DNA from 2 places in the Paraclostridium sp. genome. Region 1 is predicted to be linked to the other one. Evidence: a T-box and tRNA genes for the amino acid it is inferred to sense, from the RefSeq annotation. Region 1 holds a T-box; the other holds one or more tRNA genes.
The links. The T-box of region 1 lies ahead of leuS (leucine--tRNA ligase). A T-box ahead of a tRNA ligase gene usually reads a tRNA of that ligase, here a tRNA-Leu.

Region 1 (8,885 bases):
GTAGTGATTTAAGTTTTAATTATGTAGACAGCAAAATCACTAAGGGGGGTAACGAAACAGTACTTAGTAAAACGGAAGGCAAATTACTTAAATACTTAATGGAAAATTCTTGTCAAATAGTTACAAAGGAGCAATTAATAGAAGCTCTTTGGGATATTGATGGAAACTTTGTTGATGAAAACACAGTAGCAGTTAACATTAGAAGATTAAGACAAAAAGTAGAAGAAAATCCATCCGAACCTGAATTTATAAAAAATATTAGAGGATTAGGATATACCTTTGAAAAGAGGTGTATTAAGAAATGATAAGTATTTTAAAAGAGGAACCTGTATTAAGTAAGATAGTTATTGTTAGTGTAATAAGCGTGGTTTTTATTTTTTCTTTCTTTACTATATTTCAATATAAGAACTTAAAAGGTATATATTTAGAACAAAATAATATAAATGAACGGTTAATAGGAGTATTAGTTAGTAAATATCCAGAAAGTGAAGTTGACATAGTCAATTCTATATATAGTGAAAATGATGAATATGAAGACTTAGGAAACAAAATTTTAAATAAGTTTGGATATAGTGAAGAATATGATATGAACAGGAATATAAATTTTCAACAACATTTAAAATATTTCCTGGTAAATAATTTGATTGTTTTTGTAATATTAATAGGAGTTATAATATGCATAGTTTCTAATTTGGTGAAATATGTATTTAGAAGGCTAGAAAATATAAATAGAGATATTGGCAATATAATACACAATAAATATATAGTAGAAGATGATTTTAAAGAAGAAGGTATATTTAATAGGATTTACTCAGATTTAAATAAATTATCAAGAAGTTTAAACTTAAAAGTAAGTACATTAGACAAAGAAAAAGAAAGTATAAAGGAATTAGTTACAGATATATCTCATCAGTTAAAAACCCCATTAGCATCTCTAAAATTATACAATTCATTGTTACTTGAAGAAGAACTTGATGAAGAAGATAAAATAGAATTTTTACAAACAAATGAAATGTCTATAAACAAATTACATAATCTTATAGATTCGTTGGTAAATATATCTAGATTAGAAGCTAAGATGATAAGTATTAAAAAGGAAAATAAATGCATAAAAGAAACTTTGACTAAGGCTATAAACAGTGTGAAAGTTAAAGCTGGTTTGAAAAATATAAAGATTGATGTTGAAAATTTTGAAGAAAAAATAATACCACATGACTCTAAATGGACAGAAGAAAGTATATTCAATATTTTAGAAAACGCAGTTAAATATACTAATGAAAATGGTAAAGTAAATATTTCTGTAGAAGATACTATTAATTTTGTGAAGATAAATATTCACGATAACGGGATAGGGATAGATAAAAATGAGTTCAATAATATATTTAAAAGATTTTATAGAAGTGAAGAAGTTGAAGAAATTGAAGGTTCTGGAGTAGGACTTTATTTAAGTAGAAAAATAATAGAAAGCCAAGGGGGGAATATAGTTGTAGATTCAAGGAAAGGTGATGGAAGTAAATTTTCTTTATTTCTTACAAAATTGTAAGCGCATATGAAAGTGTTTTGTAAGGCTTACATCTTATTATTAAAGTATAAATAAGAAATAGGGAGAAATGAGAGATGAGTATATTAAAAACAAAGAGCTTAAAGAAATATTATGGAAAAAATGAAAATTTAGTAAAGGCAATAGATAACACAGATATAGACATTAAAGAAGGGGAATTTGTAGCTATAGTTGGAAAATCAGGCTCAGGTAAAAGTACTTTATTACATATGATAGGGGGACTAGATAGACCAACAGAAGGTAAGGTAATTATAGATAGCAAAGATATATTTTCACTAAAGGATGAGCAACTTGCTATATTTAGAAGAAGAAAAATAGGATTTATATTTCAATATTATAATTTAATACCATCGCTTAATGTTTGGGAAAATATAGTTTTACCAATAGGACTTGACAATAAAGTTGTAGATAAAGATTTTGTAAATGACGTTGTAAATACTTTAGGATTAGAAATGAAGAAGGAGTCACTACCTAATACATTATCAGGAGGTCAACAACAAAGAGTGGCAATAGCAAGAGCTTTGGTTAGTAGACCCTCAATAATATTAGCAGATGAACCAACTGGAAACTTAGATTCTAAAACTTCGGATGAAGTTATGAGTTTATTAAAATCTATGATAAAAAAATATAATCAAACACTAGTTATGATAACTCATGATGAAGCTATAGCTCAAATGGCAGATAGAGTAATATATATTGAAGATGGTAAGGTAATAAAAGGTGGTGTAGTAAATGATTAATACCACTAAAATTGCTAAAAATAATTTAAAACAAAATAAATCTAAATGCATATTGATTATAATAACAATATTATTATCTACCACTTTATTAGCAACAGTTGGGATGGTATGTGTTGATTGGAATGCATCTAATAAAGAAAGAGTTAGAAAAGATTCAGGAACTCAACATGCTATTTATAGTAATATGAATGAAAAAAATATAGAAGAGATAAAAGCACATGCAGATATTGAAAATATAGGTAGGATAAATGGAATAGGTGTTAAAAAATATGATGATGAAACAAAGATAGCAATATCATATATAGATGATATTGCTCAAAGCTTTAGTCAAACAAATATAATAAAAGGTAGAGCACCTATTAAAAAAAATGAAATAATGTTAGATGAATTAGCTTTAAAAAAATTAGGATACAGTAAAGATGTAGGTCAAAAAATAGTATTTGAGTATGAAGATTACTCAAATCGTGAAATAGTAAATGAAGAATTTATATTAACTGGAGTAATGGAAGCTACTGAAATGGGTAGACTTAAAAAGATATTTGCAGGAGCAGTTTCTAATGAATATATGATAGAAACTAAAGATATGGATAAAGAGAATTTTAACGCACTTATTACAATTAGAGATGCAGATAGTTTATCAGGAGAAGAGATAAAAGTCAAAATTGCAGAAATAGCTAATGATTTAGAAATACCTAAAGGAAGAGTTATTATAAATGAAGATTATATAAATACATTAAAACCAGATTCAGAAGTTATAATGTGGGGAGTTATAATAAGCATAGTGGTTATATTGTCTAGTATATTAGTAATTTATAATATATTTTATTTATCAATAGTAACGAAAGTACAAGAATTTGGCAAACTTAGAGCTATAGGAGCAACTAAGAAACAAATAAAATCTATAGTACTTAAAGAAGGTATATTTTTATCTTTAATAGCTATACCTATGGGAGTTTTGTTAGGATATACAATAAATACATTTATAATAGGTAAATTACTTGTAAGTTATACAAGTGTATCAAAGCTACAAATAGCAATATTAGTTATGGCAGTAAGCTTTTTAACTGTATTTATATCATTATTAAAGCCTATGAAGGTAGCATCTAAAGTATCTATAATAGATGCAATTAGATACAATGGAGAAGATAAAAATAATGAGAAAACTAGAAAAGGATATGAAAGTATAAATGTGAAAAAACTTTCAAATGCAAACCTACACAGAAATAAAAAGCGTACTTATGTAACTATAATATCATTATCATTAAGTGGGATAATATTTATTGTTATGGCAAGTGTCATGAATAGTATAGATGCAGAAAAAAGAGCTAGAGTACATTTTCCACAAGATATTCACATATCTTTAGATGGATACACTTGGGGAGAAGATGATAGTCCAAGCACTGAGTTAAATATGATACAAATTAAAAATCCATTAGGAGAAAATTTTAGAAATCAGATTATAAATATTGATGGAGTTAGGGCGATAGATAGGAATTACAGTGTAAAGGCTGAGTTAAAAGGATATAAGACAGAAGAGAAATATTGTAATTTAGCTAGTATTGATGAAAATGATTTAGAAAACTTAGAGCTATATTTAGAAGAAGGAAAAATTGACTTAGAAAAATTAAAATCAGGTGAAGAAATTATTTTGAATTATCCTGAGTTAGCAAAAGAATTGGGTATAAATGCTGGAGATAAAGTAACTTTAGTTTTATACGATGGAGATAAGAAAATAGAAAAAGAGTTTAAAGTACAAGCTATCAGTTTAGGGTCTGGAACGTTTGCTATGCATGCCGATTCATTTAATAAAATATTAAATACTGATGTAACAACAGGTGTAGGTATGTATGTAGATGAAAATAAATATGAAAGTGTAAAAGAGGGAATTGAAAATTTAGATAAATCTAATGATTATATGAGGGCTAGTTTTATAGATGAAAATATAAAATCTTTTGAATTACAGCTAAAATCTACCAAGGTAATGGGATATAGTTTAGTTTCCATTATAGGGGTAATTGGTTTTATGAATTTAATAAATTCTATGGTTACAAGTATAATTACTAGAAAGAAAGAACTAGGTATGTTACAAGCAATAGGTTTAACTGATGAGCAATTAATTAAGATGTTAAATACAGAAGCTATGTTTTATACAGGAACTATGTTATTTACATCTTTAACGTTAGGTAGTGGATTAGGATATATTGCAGTTCAAGTATTTAGAAGATTTGGGGGATCTTATGCATCATATACATTCCCTTTAGTTCAAATAGTTATTATGACTGTATGCATAATTATTGCTCAATTAACCTTAACTTATTTAATAAGCAAGCATTTTAATAAAGAGTCATTAATTGATAGAGTTAGGTACAGTGAATAAGTAAATTGGGTTTTATACAAGGGACGCTAAGAGTTAATATATAAGTTTTGCTCCATGAAAGCGGAAAATATGCTTTCATGGAGCAAAACTTATATATTAACCCTTCGCTAGCTTGCTTTAAATACTATTTTTTAATACTCAGATTCATCTACATTTAATAGCTGAGATAAAACTCTTTTAATAACACTGTAATCAAAACCTTTATAAGCTAGATGTTGAGAAATTTTTTGGTATATCTTATTTCTATCTTCATTTTTAACGCGTTCATATCTTTTTTTAGCTAAATGCATAGCATTTTCAAACTCAACATCAGAATCGATATCAGAAACTACAGAATCTATAGTACTTCTATCTATACCTTTATTATATAAATTTTGCTTAATTCTATTTTTACCACATTTATTTACTTTTAAGTTTGTATTAGTTATTCTTTGAGCTAGATCTTCATCATTTACAAAATTATATTTTCTTAAAAATACAAGCACATCTTCAATAACATCTTCTTCAAAGTCATTAGATAATTTCTTTATTATATTTTTTTCAGATTGAGGTGCTTTAGAAAGTATTGTTAAAGCTTTATTTTTAGCTTTTATATACATTTCATCTCTAAGTAAACCTCGTAGAACAGACTCATCTATTTCCATCCCTTTTTTTAGGTTTAAAGTATAAACTAATTCTGCATAAATACCCATAAAAAATTGTTCATCTAAATATATATTAACTCTGTCTTCATTTTTTTGTTGAACTTCTATCTTGGTGATTGTAGGCATAAATATCCTCCTTTATTTTAAAAAGTTTCATATGAAAAATATTTCTAAATATGTACAAAATTATACAGTAAAATGTAGAATAAGTGTATCTAATAAACAAAAATTAATGATACAATAGAAATATAAAGGACAAAAGGAGATAATGAATGAGAATTGATGAATTAGTTTTAAAAGCTAAGAATAAAAACAACATAAAATCAAATTTTCATAAAACGGGAAATGAGAAAATTAACATAGGGATAATGGGAGGAACTTTCGATCCTATACACTACGCACATTTAGCAACAGCAGAATATATAAGAGAAACTTATAATCTTGATAAAATACTTTTTATACCAACAGGTAACCCACCTCATAAATCAAAATTAAGAACAGACAAAAAAGATAGATATAATATGGTATTATTAGCAACTAACAATAATGATAATTTTGTAGTTTCAGATATTGAAATAAATAGAAATACTAGGACTTATACTATAGATACATTAAATGAATTACATAAAATATATAAAAATGCTAATATCTATTTTATTACTGGAGCTGATACAATTTGTGATATGGAAACCTGGAGAAATGTTGGACAAAATTTTGAACTAGCTACATTTATAGCTGCGAATAGACCGGGGATAAGCACTAATGAAGCTAAAGAAAAAATAGAAAGTTTAAAAGTGAAATATGGTGCTAAAATAAGATCTGTAAATGTTCCGTCATTGGATATATCATCCACATATATAAGAGAACATATAAATGAAGGTAAATCTATAAAATATTTAATACCTGAAGATGTGGAAGCTTATATATATGAAAAAAAAATATATACAAATGGAGATGAGTAAGTTGGATTTGAAAGATATAATAGTTGAGTTAAATAAAATGTTGCCTAAAAATAGAATGCTACATTCGCAAGGCGTGGCTAATTGCGCGGTTAAACTAAGTGAAATCTATGGATATGACAAAGAAAAAGCATACTTAGCTGGTATACTTCATGATTGTGCAAAATACTTAAATCATGAACAAGTTCAATATTTTGTAGATAAGTATCAAATTTACTTAGATGAATATGAAAAAGATAACTTAGCACTTTCTCACAGTATGATAGGTTCAGTTATTGTTAGACATGAATTTGATATAGATGATATAGATATAATAACATCAGTAAGATATCATACAACAGGTAAGGCTAATATGGATATGCTAGAAAAAATAATATACATAGCTGACTTAATAGAAGAGAATAGAAAATATCCAGGAGTAGAAGAGTTAAGAGAATTAGCTTATAATAAAAAAATGGATGAGGCACTTTTAAAATCTTTTGACAACACTATAAAATTAGTGATAGATAGAAAACAAATAATACATCCAAGAACAGTAGAAGCTAGAAATTATATTTTGAAAAATATAAAATAAAAATATTTATAAAATAAAGCACAACATATTAAAACAAATAGTAATATACTATTATATTAAACTAATTAGTTTTTTAATTAAAATTAAGCTATTAAAAATGAGATTTACAATAAATATAAATTATTATGTATTAAAAGTGAAATATTTTAGTTAATAAGTTAATACTAATGATATAAATTAATATTAGAAGCAAGCTTTTTTGTGGTATAATATAAAAACGTGAAAAATAAGGAAGGTAGGAATTTAACATGACAACAGTAGAACAAATGGTTAAAGTTATATATGATGCTATGGACGATAAATTAGGTAAAGATATATCTATAATAAATGTAGGAGCAGTATCAAGCTTATGTGATTACTTTGTAATAGCAACAGCTGGATCTACAAGACAAGTAAAGGCTATAGCTGATAATATAGAAGATGAACTTACTAAGTTAGGAATAGAATCAAGAGGTAAAGAAGGATACGAGACTCAAGAGTGGATATTACTAGATTTTGGTGATGTAATGGTTCACGTATTTAATGAAGAAAATAGAGCATACTATAACCTAGAGAAAATGTGGAAAGATGCTCCAAATGTTGATGTTGACACATTAGCATAATAATTATATAATTTAACATTATAACTAAAAATTAAAATAGACTAGAGTAGTAAAATTAAATTTTGATTTCAGAGAGCTAGTGGATGGTGAGAACTAGTATAAAATTAATTTGAACTTGCTAGATAAAATCTATTAACCGTAGTTGGTATAAAAACTATTCCAAGAGGGTTATTTTATATAAATAACCAATTAGGGTGGTACCGCGAGTAATATCCTCGTCCCTAAACAGCAATGTTTAGTGACGGGGATTTTTTTATACGTGTATATCGGTTAGCGAAGTTGTTGTGTTGTTTGTTGACGAAACACTTAAAGCACATCTTTTTAGTGCTTTGAGCAACGGAAACAAATAATACAATGACGAGCGACCTACACGAAACAAAAAATAGGAGGTAAACAATGAACGTTTATAAACCAAATGAAGTTGAAGCTAAATGGCAAAAAACTTGGGATCAAAATGATCAATACAAAACTGATACTAATGACACAACAAAACCAAAATACTACACACTAGAAATGCTACCATACCCATCAGGAAAAATACACATGGGACACGTTAGAAACTATTCTATAGGTGATGTTATAGCTAGATTTAAAAAAATGCAAGGATATAATGTTCTTCATCCAATGGGATGGGATTCATTCGGACTTCCAGCAGAAAATGCAGCTATAAAGCATGGGATACATCCTCACAAGTGGACTATGGAAAACATAGAAGACATGAAGGGGCAATTAAAATTATTAGGACTTAGCTATGATTGGGATAGAGAAATAGCAACATCTACTCCAGAGTACTACAAGTTTACTCAAGAAATATTCTTAAAGTTCTTAGAACATGGATTAGCATACAAGAAAAAATCTTTTGTTAACTGGTGTCCATCTTGTGAAACAGTTTTAGCAAATGAGCAAGTTGTTCAAGGTGAATGTGAAAGATGTGATTCAGTAGTAGTTAAAAAAGACTTAGAGCAATGGTATTTTAAAACTACTCACTTTGCAGAAGAATTACTTCAAGATTTAGATACTTTACCTGGATGGCCAGACAAAGTTAAAACAATGCAAAGAAACTGGATAGGAAAAAGTACAGGAGCTGAAATAACTTTCGATATAGATGGAAGTGATAAATCAGTAACAGTATTTACAACTAGACCAGATACAGTACATGGAGTTTCATATATGGTTTTAGCTCCAGAACATGATTTAGTTAAAGAATTAGTTGCTGGAACAGAGTATGAAGAAGCTGTAGAGAAGTTTATAACTAAAATGTATACTATGACTGAAATAGAAAGAACTTCAAGCGACTTAGAAAAAGAAGGAATGTTCATAGGAAAGCATGTTATAAATCCATTAAATGGAGAAAAAGTTGAGTTATGGATAGCAAACTATGTATTAGTTGATTATGGAACAGGTGCGGTTATGGCAGTTCCAGCTCAT
Region 2 (8,885 bases), on a different contig from region 1:
ATGAGCAAAATTATATACAGTTGGACCACAAGTATACATTTTAACTTTCATAGGTTCTATAGGTATGAATTCTTCTGCTTGCTTAGTTAGGGTATTAAAAAAATTTAATTTCATTTTGTAGCCTCCTTGTTATTTATATAAAAAAACTACAGATAAGCTATAGTTTTTCCTGTAAATAAGAAAAACTACAGTTTGCCTGTAGTTGGTTTTTAATATTATTAGATAAATATAATTAATTGATATTAAAATGGACACAGGTATGTTGTTAATTTTAAGTTTTTATTCTTTTTAAAACAACAACAGCAACAGTTCATCATATTAATATCCTCCTTTTATAAGTATTTAATTTTATAGTATGTTATTTTTATCAAAAATGCAATTACTTATTCAAATATTTTGATTATTTCTTATTTTAGATTATAAATGAACTGTAATATTGAATGTATTAATTAAGTATATTTTATAGAGGTGATGAAAATGAAAAATAATATTATGGACAAATTAATGAAAAGCTATTTTAAATATTTAGGAATAGCCAATATTCTTTTTTACTCTATTTACTTAATAAATTCTAAAAACTCAGCTTTAGGAGTAAGAGATATCGTATTTATGATAATAGCTTCAATATCTATGGTTTTAATTCCTGTATTATATTTAGTTATTATGACAAAGCAAGAAAAACTAGAAAATGTACATATGTATATGAATATTATTATAGTAACTATGTGTTTTGACATATTATTGCTAAGTATAGGAAGTGAATTTAGCTTTATATATCTAATTAAATCTATAGTAATATCATTATTTATATTTACGCCAGCAAGAATGGCTATATCAACATTAATTGGAATTATTCTGAATATACCTAAGAAATTAATGTTTAAAAATACGTCCAATTAAAATTTGTTAATGGAGGAGATTATATGAAGAGCTTTATCAGTCCAGATAACACTTGGGTATTGTGGGCTATTATAACAGGATGGGCTGCTTTTAGTATTTATTTAGAACAAAAGTATGATTGGGCATCCAAGGTATCTGGAGCAATTATAGCACTTATAGGTGCTATGGTATTATCTAATTTTAATATTATACCTGCAGAAGCGCCAGTTTATGATCAAGTTTGGGGCTATGTTGTACCACTAGCTATAACGCTTTTATTGTATCAATGTAATATAAAGAAAATAGGAAAAGAAAGTGCTAGGATTTTAACTATATTTTTAATAAGTTCTGTAGGAACTATGATAGGTGCAATAGTTGGGTACTTAGTTCTACACAAAATAATACCAGATTTAAATATGGTAGCGGCTATGATGTCAGGGTCATATATTGGAGGAAGTGTAAACTTTGCAGCGATGTCAGGGGCTTTTGATGTACAAGGGGATTTGGTATCGGCAGCAGTAGTTGCAGATAATTTATTAATGGCTTTATACTTTTTTGTATTAATGGCGATTCCATCGGTAGCATTTTTTAGAAAGAAGTTTAAGCATCCTCACATAGATGAAATGGAGAAGCTAGATTCTAAATATGGTGAAACTATAGCAGCATCTTATTGGGGAAGAAAGGAAATATCTTTAAAAGATATAGCTTATGCAGTTGCAAGTGCATTTATAATTGTAGCTATATCTACAGAATTAGCGGGATTTTTGAAAAGTGTAATACCAACTACGAATCCTATCTTAACTATGTTTAACAGTATTTTAGGTAATCAGTATTTAATAATAACCACTTTAACTATGTTGCTTGCTACCTTTGCTTCTAAGTTTTTTGGAGAGATAAAAGGAGCACAGGAGATCGGCACTTTTTTAATTTATATTTTCTTTGTGGTAATTGGAGTTCCAGCATCTATACCTTTGATTATTCAAAAGTCTCCGCTTTTACTTTTATATTGTGCAGTAATGGTTATTGTAAATATGGTTATAACATTTACGGCTGCGAAGTTACTAAAATTTGATTTGGAGGAAGCAATATTGGCTTCAAATGCAAATATTGGAGGACCAACAACGGCTGCGGCTATGGCTATTTCTAAAGGGTGGACTAAACTTGTAGGACCTATATTAATAGTAGGTACATTAGGGTATGTTATCGGGAATTACTTTGGATTGTTTATAGGTAATATTTTGATGTAGTAAGATTAAATTATATATTAAATAGGATTTAATATAGAGGTGGAAAAATAGAAAACAAGATGCATTTTAAATATAAAATATAGTACGAAAATCAAGTGTTAGATATTTAAAATATATATTGAGAACATATGAATAGTTGAAAACTTGAGAAATTATATTAAAATAAGTAGAATAAGATATTTATCTTATTCTACTTATTTTAATATATCCAATATTTTTGTATTATTTTACTCAGAATCAATATTAATTTTAGGAGATCTTTTTTTAGAATCGTTAAATAAGTTTAAAATGTCATCAAGCTCTGATTTTAATTTGTATAAATCCATTTTATCTATATTATAATTTAAAAATAAATGTTCTATATCAAAACAAATAGTATTTAGCTCACTTGTGATTTCTAGGAATAAATTAAAGTTGTTACTGTTTTTAGCATTGTTAAACTTTTTAATATCTCTTTCTATGAAAGATACAACCTCATATTCCTTTTCAAAAACTCCTTCGGGAATAGGATAGGGCTTGATTCTTTGTAAAAAATATTTATTTTTTGTATTTATATTATAAGTATATAAAACTTTTAAATTGTCAGTAATTTCGAATTCAATAAAATAAAGTAATCCATTAATTTTTCTTATATCTGTAGCTCCAATATATCTAAGTCTAGTCTCGATAGTGTCCCCATAAGCATTATTTAAAATACTCATATTAAACCTCCTAAAGTATTATTAAAAAAGAAGTAATAAATAAATTGTTGAAATTATTATAGATAAAATCATTAGAGGGAAACCTATTTTGAAATAGTTTTTAAAGGATATAGAATAACCATTTTTTTCACCTACATTAGATAAGACAATATTAGCAGAAGCTCCTATTAAAGTTCCATTTCCACCAAGACAAGCGCCTAGGGATGTAGCCCACCATATAGGAGTAACATCAACTCCTTGAACTTGCATAGTCAAGATTAGTGGAATTAATGTAGCTACGAATGGAATATTATCTAAAAATGATGATATTATAGCAGATAGCCAAAGAATCACTAGCATAGTAAGTGTTAAGTTTCCACTTGTTGCATTTATTAAATATAAGGCAACAAAGTCGATTATTCCAACTTCTACAAGACCACCAACTATAACAAATAATCCTACAAAGAAAGCAATTGTAGACCATTCTATGCTTGCAAGTATTTCATCTACATCTTGTTTTCCTATAAAAATCATTACAGTAGCACCTGTTAAAGCAATTACACTAGACTCGATATGAATTATATTATGAAAAATAAATCCAAGTAAAATAAGTATAATCATAATTATACTTTTTATAAGTAATGATTTATCTTTTATTGCTTTATTTTCATCTAGTTTTAGAATTTCATTTTTGTACTTGTCATCTACGAAAAGGTGATCTTTAAATATAAATCTAAAGCATATTATAGTGAAAAATAATATGATTATAACTACGGGACCTAGATTTATTACGAAGTCTGTAAAACTTAGGTTAGCTGCACTGCCTATCATGATATTGGGGGGATCTCCTATTAGTGTAGAAGTACCACCAATATTAGAAGCTAGAATTTGAGTTATTAAAAATGGAACAGGATTTATTTTTAATATTTGGGTTACAACTATAGTCATTGGACCTATTAGTAAAACTGTAGTTACATTGTCTAAAATAGCTGATAAAATAGCCGTTAAAATCATGAAGCATAGCATTATTTTCCAGGGATCTCCCTTAGATTTTTTTGCTGAAAAAATTGCTATATATTCAAATAAACCAGAGTTCTTAATGACGGACACGAAAAGCATCATACCTATTAAAACACCTATAGTATTAAAATCAATATGTGAAAGTCCGCTTTCAACGGATACTATGTTGAATATAACCATGATTAGAGCACCAGCCATAGCAGCAACAGCTCTGTTTACTTTTTCAGATATAATAGCAATCATGACTAATGAAAATATACAGATTGCTATTACTTGACTTATGTTCACTACAATCGCCTCCTGGTAAATTAGCATTTATTAAAAATTTAAAGTTATAATAAAGTATAGTTAAAAGTTTAAAAATGTGTTAAATAATAGCAAGATTTTATAAAAATAAAGATAATAATTGAATTTGTTAAATATAGTTGGTATTTATATAAAAAATAGCTTTAATATATTAATAAATTAAAGTTTAGTAAACTATATTTATTGGTTTAATTTAATAATTTTTAAGAATGAGTTTATAAGAATATTAGTTTTAAATACAATTAAATTAGTATTGAAAAATTTGAAAGAGTATAAGATATAACAAATATTTGACAATATGAATAGTTATATTGAAGTAAGTTGAATGGATTATGGTTATGTTTATAAAAAATTTAAAATTTTTAATAGGAAATTTACTAAAAATTGTTGCTAAGTTTACAAAATGGAGTTACAATTATTAATGTAGACAAGCGGATGTGGCGGAATTGGCAGACGCACCAGACTTAGGATCTGGCGCCATTGGCGTGGGGGTTCGACTCCCTTCATCCGCACCAATAGTTAAAAAGAGTAACGCATTTTAAAAATACTCAAAACAACCACAGTGGTTGTTTTGAGTATTTTTTATTTATAAGATTGCAATATAACATGTTATTAGAAAAGTAAGTTTAAGTAAAAGAACTAAATTTTAGATATATGTATAATATCATCAAGAGATAGATTACTTTAAAATGCAGAATATGACACATATATAATATGATTAGTAAGATTATTCACTCAAATATAATTGATTTTATTGCATATAAACTTAGACAGAGTTTATATTTTTATTTAGTGGGCACAATATATAAAGTGTATGGTAATTGTAAATTATAATATGGATACAATAAAAATAGGAGGGTATGAATTTGTCAGTATCTAAAGAAAGTTTATTTCAAAAAGCTAAAAATAGTAAATATTTACCTAATTTTATAATTGCGCCTATATTGGCATTTATGCTATTTATAGCAGGTCAATTAATTGGTCAGTTTATATCTATGATGTTATATTTACCAATGTCTAAGTTAGGTGTTTTTTTAAATTTAAGTCCAAATTTTATGGAGGTATTTTTACGATTAATATTTACAACATCGATAACAATACTACTTACATTTTTATGGATTAAATTTATTGAAAAAAGAAAAATATCTTCAATAGGTTTAGAAAGTAATAATTTAATAGTAAAATATATAACTGGGTTTGTAATTGGACTTGCAATGATGACAGCTACAGTAGTAGTACTATATTTATTTGGAGCGATAACAGTAGAGACCTCCCCAAAACAGTTAGTAGGAAGCCTAGCAATAATTAACGTAATATGTATATTACCAGCATGGATGATTCAAAGTGCTAGTGAAGAAATAGTTGCTAGAGGATGGCTAATGAATGTTTTAGGAGCTAGATATACACCAGCAATTGGATTAATAATTTCTTCAGTATTTTTTGGAGTATCGCATTTAGGTAATCCAGGTGTAAGCTTTATTGCTATACTTAATATAATATTAGTTGGATTATTCTTAGGAATGTATGTAATAAAAACTAATGATTTATGGGGTGCTTGCGGAATTCATGCAGCTTGGAACTTTTCTCAAGGAAATATATTTGGATTTGAAGTTAGCGGAGGTGACGTTTTAATAGGATCTATAGTAGACTTAAATCTAAAAGGAAATGAACTTATATCAGGGGGGATATTTGGGCCTGAAGCAGGTCTAGGAGCAACTATAATTATATCCATTTGTATAATTGTAGTTGGAATTAGCTTTAAGAATAAAAAAAATTGGTGTTAGAGAGATTGAAAAGTCGACCTAAATATAAGGTCGACTTTTATAGTTTTTTTAGCAGTACTTAGGCATTATAGGTGCATCTTTAAAAACATTAAAAGAAACATCTACTATACAAGAATCCTCATCATGCTGAGATTTTAAATAATCAACAACAATAGCTCCTATCTGTCTGCCTAAACGTAAACCTTGTGATAAGTCAGATTTAAAATGAATTCCACCATAAAGTCTAGAAATGGAAGCATCTTCAGCCAAGTTATGAATTTTAGAAGCTTCTTTAGGGAAATAGTATGATAACACAATTTCTATAGCACCGGATACCACAGAGTGGCCAGATGGATAAGTTGGAAACTTAGGAGTATTTAAAAATGTATTTAAGTTTCTATCTAACTGACAAGGTCTAGGGTAATCCCATAAATATTTTAAATTCCAAGTAATAATAAATGCATCATTTATTAAGTTTTGAAGACAAGATAATATCCTAGCAGATTTAGGAGGAGTAACAGAATACGTATTTATAAGTGTTAAAAAAATAGGAGTCCACTGCTGAATGGGAACTCCAGTGCCCCAAAATGTTGCCATATTTTTTTGACAATAAGTCAAATTTTGTTGAACTTCTTGAACCTCAATAAGCTCATCTTGATAATTTATATTACAAGGGTTAAGAATTTCAAAAGCTATAGGAGAACCATTGATTTTAGAAAATGTATTATCTGGATTTTTTTTAAAATAATAAAGTGGCCAAGAACCAGCAAGATTATCTATACCATGAAATACCTTGTCTTCATTTGGATAAGGTATTTGAGACCATTTATTAAGGTATGAAAAGTTATTTGGACTGCTTCCACATTTATTACAACAAAAATTTTTACAAGTCATTAACTGTAACCTCCATTATATATTTATTAGGTACAATATAAAATATTACTAATTAGAATGATATGTTACAAAATGTTGTAATTTTAGATATTTTGCAATGAAAAATATAGAGCTTATTAAATAAAAAAAAATTATAAGTAAATATTTTTTCAAATTAGATACTAATATATCTAGAGCTTTTAAATACTAAAGATATTAATATGGAGTATAGATGGATAATTAAAAGGGACTGAATTGGTACAGTCCCTTCGTTTGAACTTATAAAATAGGTTTTTTAGAATTTCCTCTTACATCAATGTCTATTATTTCAACTACATCATTTCCTCTATACCCAACAAGGTAACTAGTCATATTAGCACAAGAACAAGAATGATTAGGAATTATTTGGATTTTATCTCCAACTTTAAGATTAGTATCACCAACTATTTGTATTTTACCAACTTCTTCAGAAAGTCCTATAATATTTAATTCATCATGGTTTTTAACTCTACCAAATCCAGTTATTAAAGTACTACCATGAGCACCCTTATCAAGACCCAAACACTTACTTCCCACATCCACTATAAATAAATCTTTACTTGGCTTAGATATTATAGTTCCAAGAGCAGTTAAAGAACAATCTTCTTCTTTACAAATATCAAGAGATAATTGTATGTTATCATAAAATGGATAATTTCCAGGTCTTAAAACATCTAAATTTTCATTATCGACTACATCAAAGAAAGTAGGTGTACTTCCAGTAGCAACTACATCTATATTAAAACCATGCTCAACTAAAAGTTTTTTAGCTGTAGTCATACGCTCAACTTCTTGATTAGATATAGGTAAAACTTCCGCAGGAGAAGCTACAGAGTAAACATGACCAGGATGTGTACTTATACCTATTAATCTTAAATTTTCAAACTGAGATAACTCTTTAGCTAATTCAGGTGCATTCTCAGGAGTAACACCTAATCTATTAAGGCCAGAGTTTATCAATATAAAGTATTCGCCATTCATATTTTCCTTATATAATTCTTCGCTTAAAGTTTTCGCAGATTCTAAATTATCAAAACTAAATATTATTCTAGCTTTTTTAGATAAGGTTATAGCTCTTTTTATATTAGAAACATTTGCTATTGGATAAGGGAAAGTAATAGCTGTTATACCAGATTCTACAAAAGATTCAGCCTCGTCTATGGTACCTACTAATAGTCCTTTAGCACCAAACTCTATTTGCATTTTAGCTAATTTGCTAGATTTATGAGTTTTAGTCATAGGCCAAAGTTCTTTATTATTTTTATTACAAAGATCTTGAACTATCCTTAAGTTATTTTCTAAGGCATTTAAGTCTAATATAAAATTAGGTGTAGATAATTCATTTATTTTCATGCTGTAATTCTCCTTTTAGACACATAATATTTATTTTTATTAAATTATATTTAATTTATATCGACATAATTAACTTATATTTAATTTATATCAAAGGATTAATATAAAGTCAAATGAAATTTATAAAAAATAAAAAACTAATCATAGCTTGAAATTTAATGTTAATTAATATAATCTAAAATAGAATAAATAAAAGAACGGAGATTTTTTATGAGTGATGTTAATATAGGAGAAAAAATAATAGAATATAGAAATCAAAGACAAATGACAATAAAAGAAGTTGCAGAAATTACAGGAGTAACACCTTCACTTCTTAGTCAAATAGAAAGAGGTCTTTCAAATCCATCTATAAATACGCTAAAACTAATATCGAAAGCCTTAGATGTACCGTTATTTTGCTTTTTTAAAGAAAATAAAAATGGTGAAGAATTAGTAGTAAGAAAAGATAAAAGAATAAAACTTACTTTTCCAGAAAATAATAATTTAATGTATGAAATGTTATCTCCAAGTTCTAATGGAGATATACAACTTATGTCTATGGACTTAACTACAAACACAGCAACATCAGAGGAGTTAATGAATCATGTAGGTGAAGAAGTATCAATAGTTTTAGAAGGAAAAGTAGATTTAGAACTAGAAAATGAAGTAATAACATTAAAGCAAGGTGATAGTGTAAAGATACCTCCTCACATGAATCACAGATGGATAAATATTTACGAAAAAAC

Region 2: it has a tRNA-Leu gene. The T-box ahead of leuS (leucine--tRNA ligase) is inferred to sense a tRNA for this amino acid. The anticodon was not compared.

What each region holds. Positions count from the first base shown of each region.
Region 1 covers NZ_JBOFKN010000101.1:83,867-92,751, forward strand. Annotated here, with positions in the region: gene ACRCYC_RS07620 (response regulator transcription factor) at 1-305, shown strand, start outside; gene ACRCYC_RS07625 (sensor histidine kinase) at 302-1,543, shown strand; gene ACRCYC_RS07630 (ABC transporter ATP-binding protein) at 1,618-2,301, shown strand; gene ACRCYC_RS07635 (ABC transporter permease) at 2,294-4,678, shown strand; gene recX (recombination regulator RecX) at 4,810-5,448, opposite strand; gene nadD (nicotinate-nucleotide adenylyltransferase) at 5,595-6,284, shown strand; gene yqeK (bis(5'-nucleosyl)-tetraphosphatase (symmetrical) YqeK) at 6,250-6,855, shown strand; gene rsfS (ribosome silencing factor) at 7,104-7,457, shown strand; T-box leader at 7,488-7,683, shown strand; gene leuS (leucine--tRNA ligase) at 7,854-8,885, shown strand, end outside.
Region 2 covers NZ_JBOFKN010000183.1:30,674-39,558, forward strand. Annotated here, with positions in the region: gene cysS (cysteine--tRNA ligase) at 1-114, opposite strand, end outside; gene ACRCYC_RS14510 (hypothetical protein) at 478-900, shown strand; gene ACRCYC_RS14515 (DUF819 family protein) at 924-2,126, shown strand; gene ACRCYC_RS14520 (hypothetical protein) at 2,354-2,827, opposite strand; gene ACRCYC_RS14525 (SLC13 family permease) at 2,849-4,141, opposite strand; tRNA gene ACRCYC_RS14530 (tRNA-Leu) at 4,564-4,647, shown strand; gene ACRCYC_RS14535 (CPBP family intramembrane glutamic endopeptidase) at 4,999-5,916, shown strand; gene ACRCYC_RS14540 (phosphatase PAP2 family protein) at 5,965-6,789, opposite strand; gene ACRCYC_RS14545 (alanine racemase) at 7,048-8,160, opposite strand; gene ACRCYC_RS14550 (helix-turn-helix domain-containing protein) at 8,371-8,885, shown strand, end outside.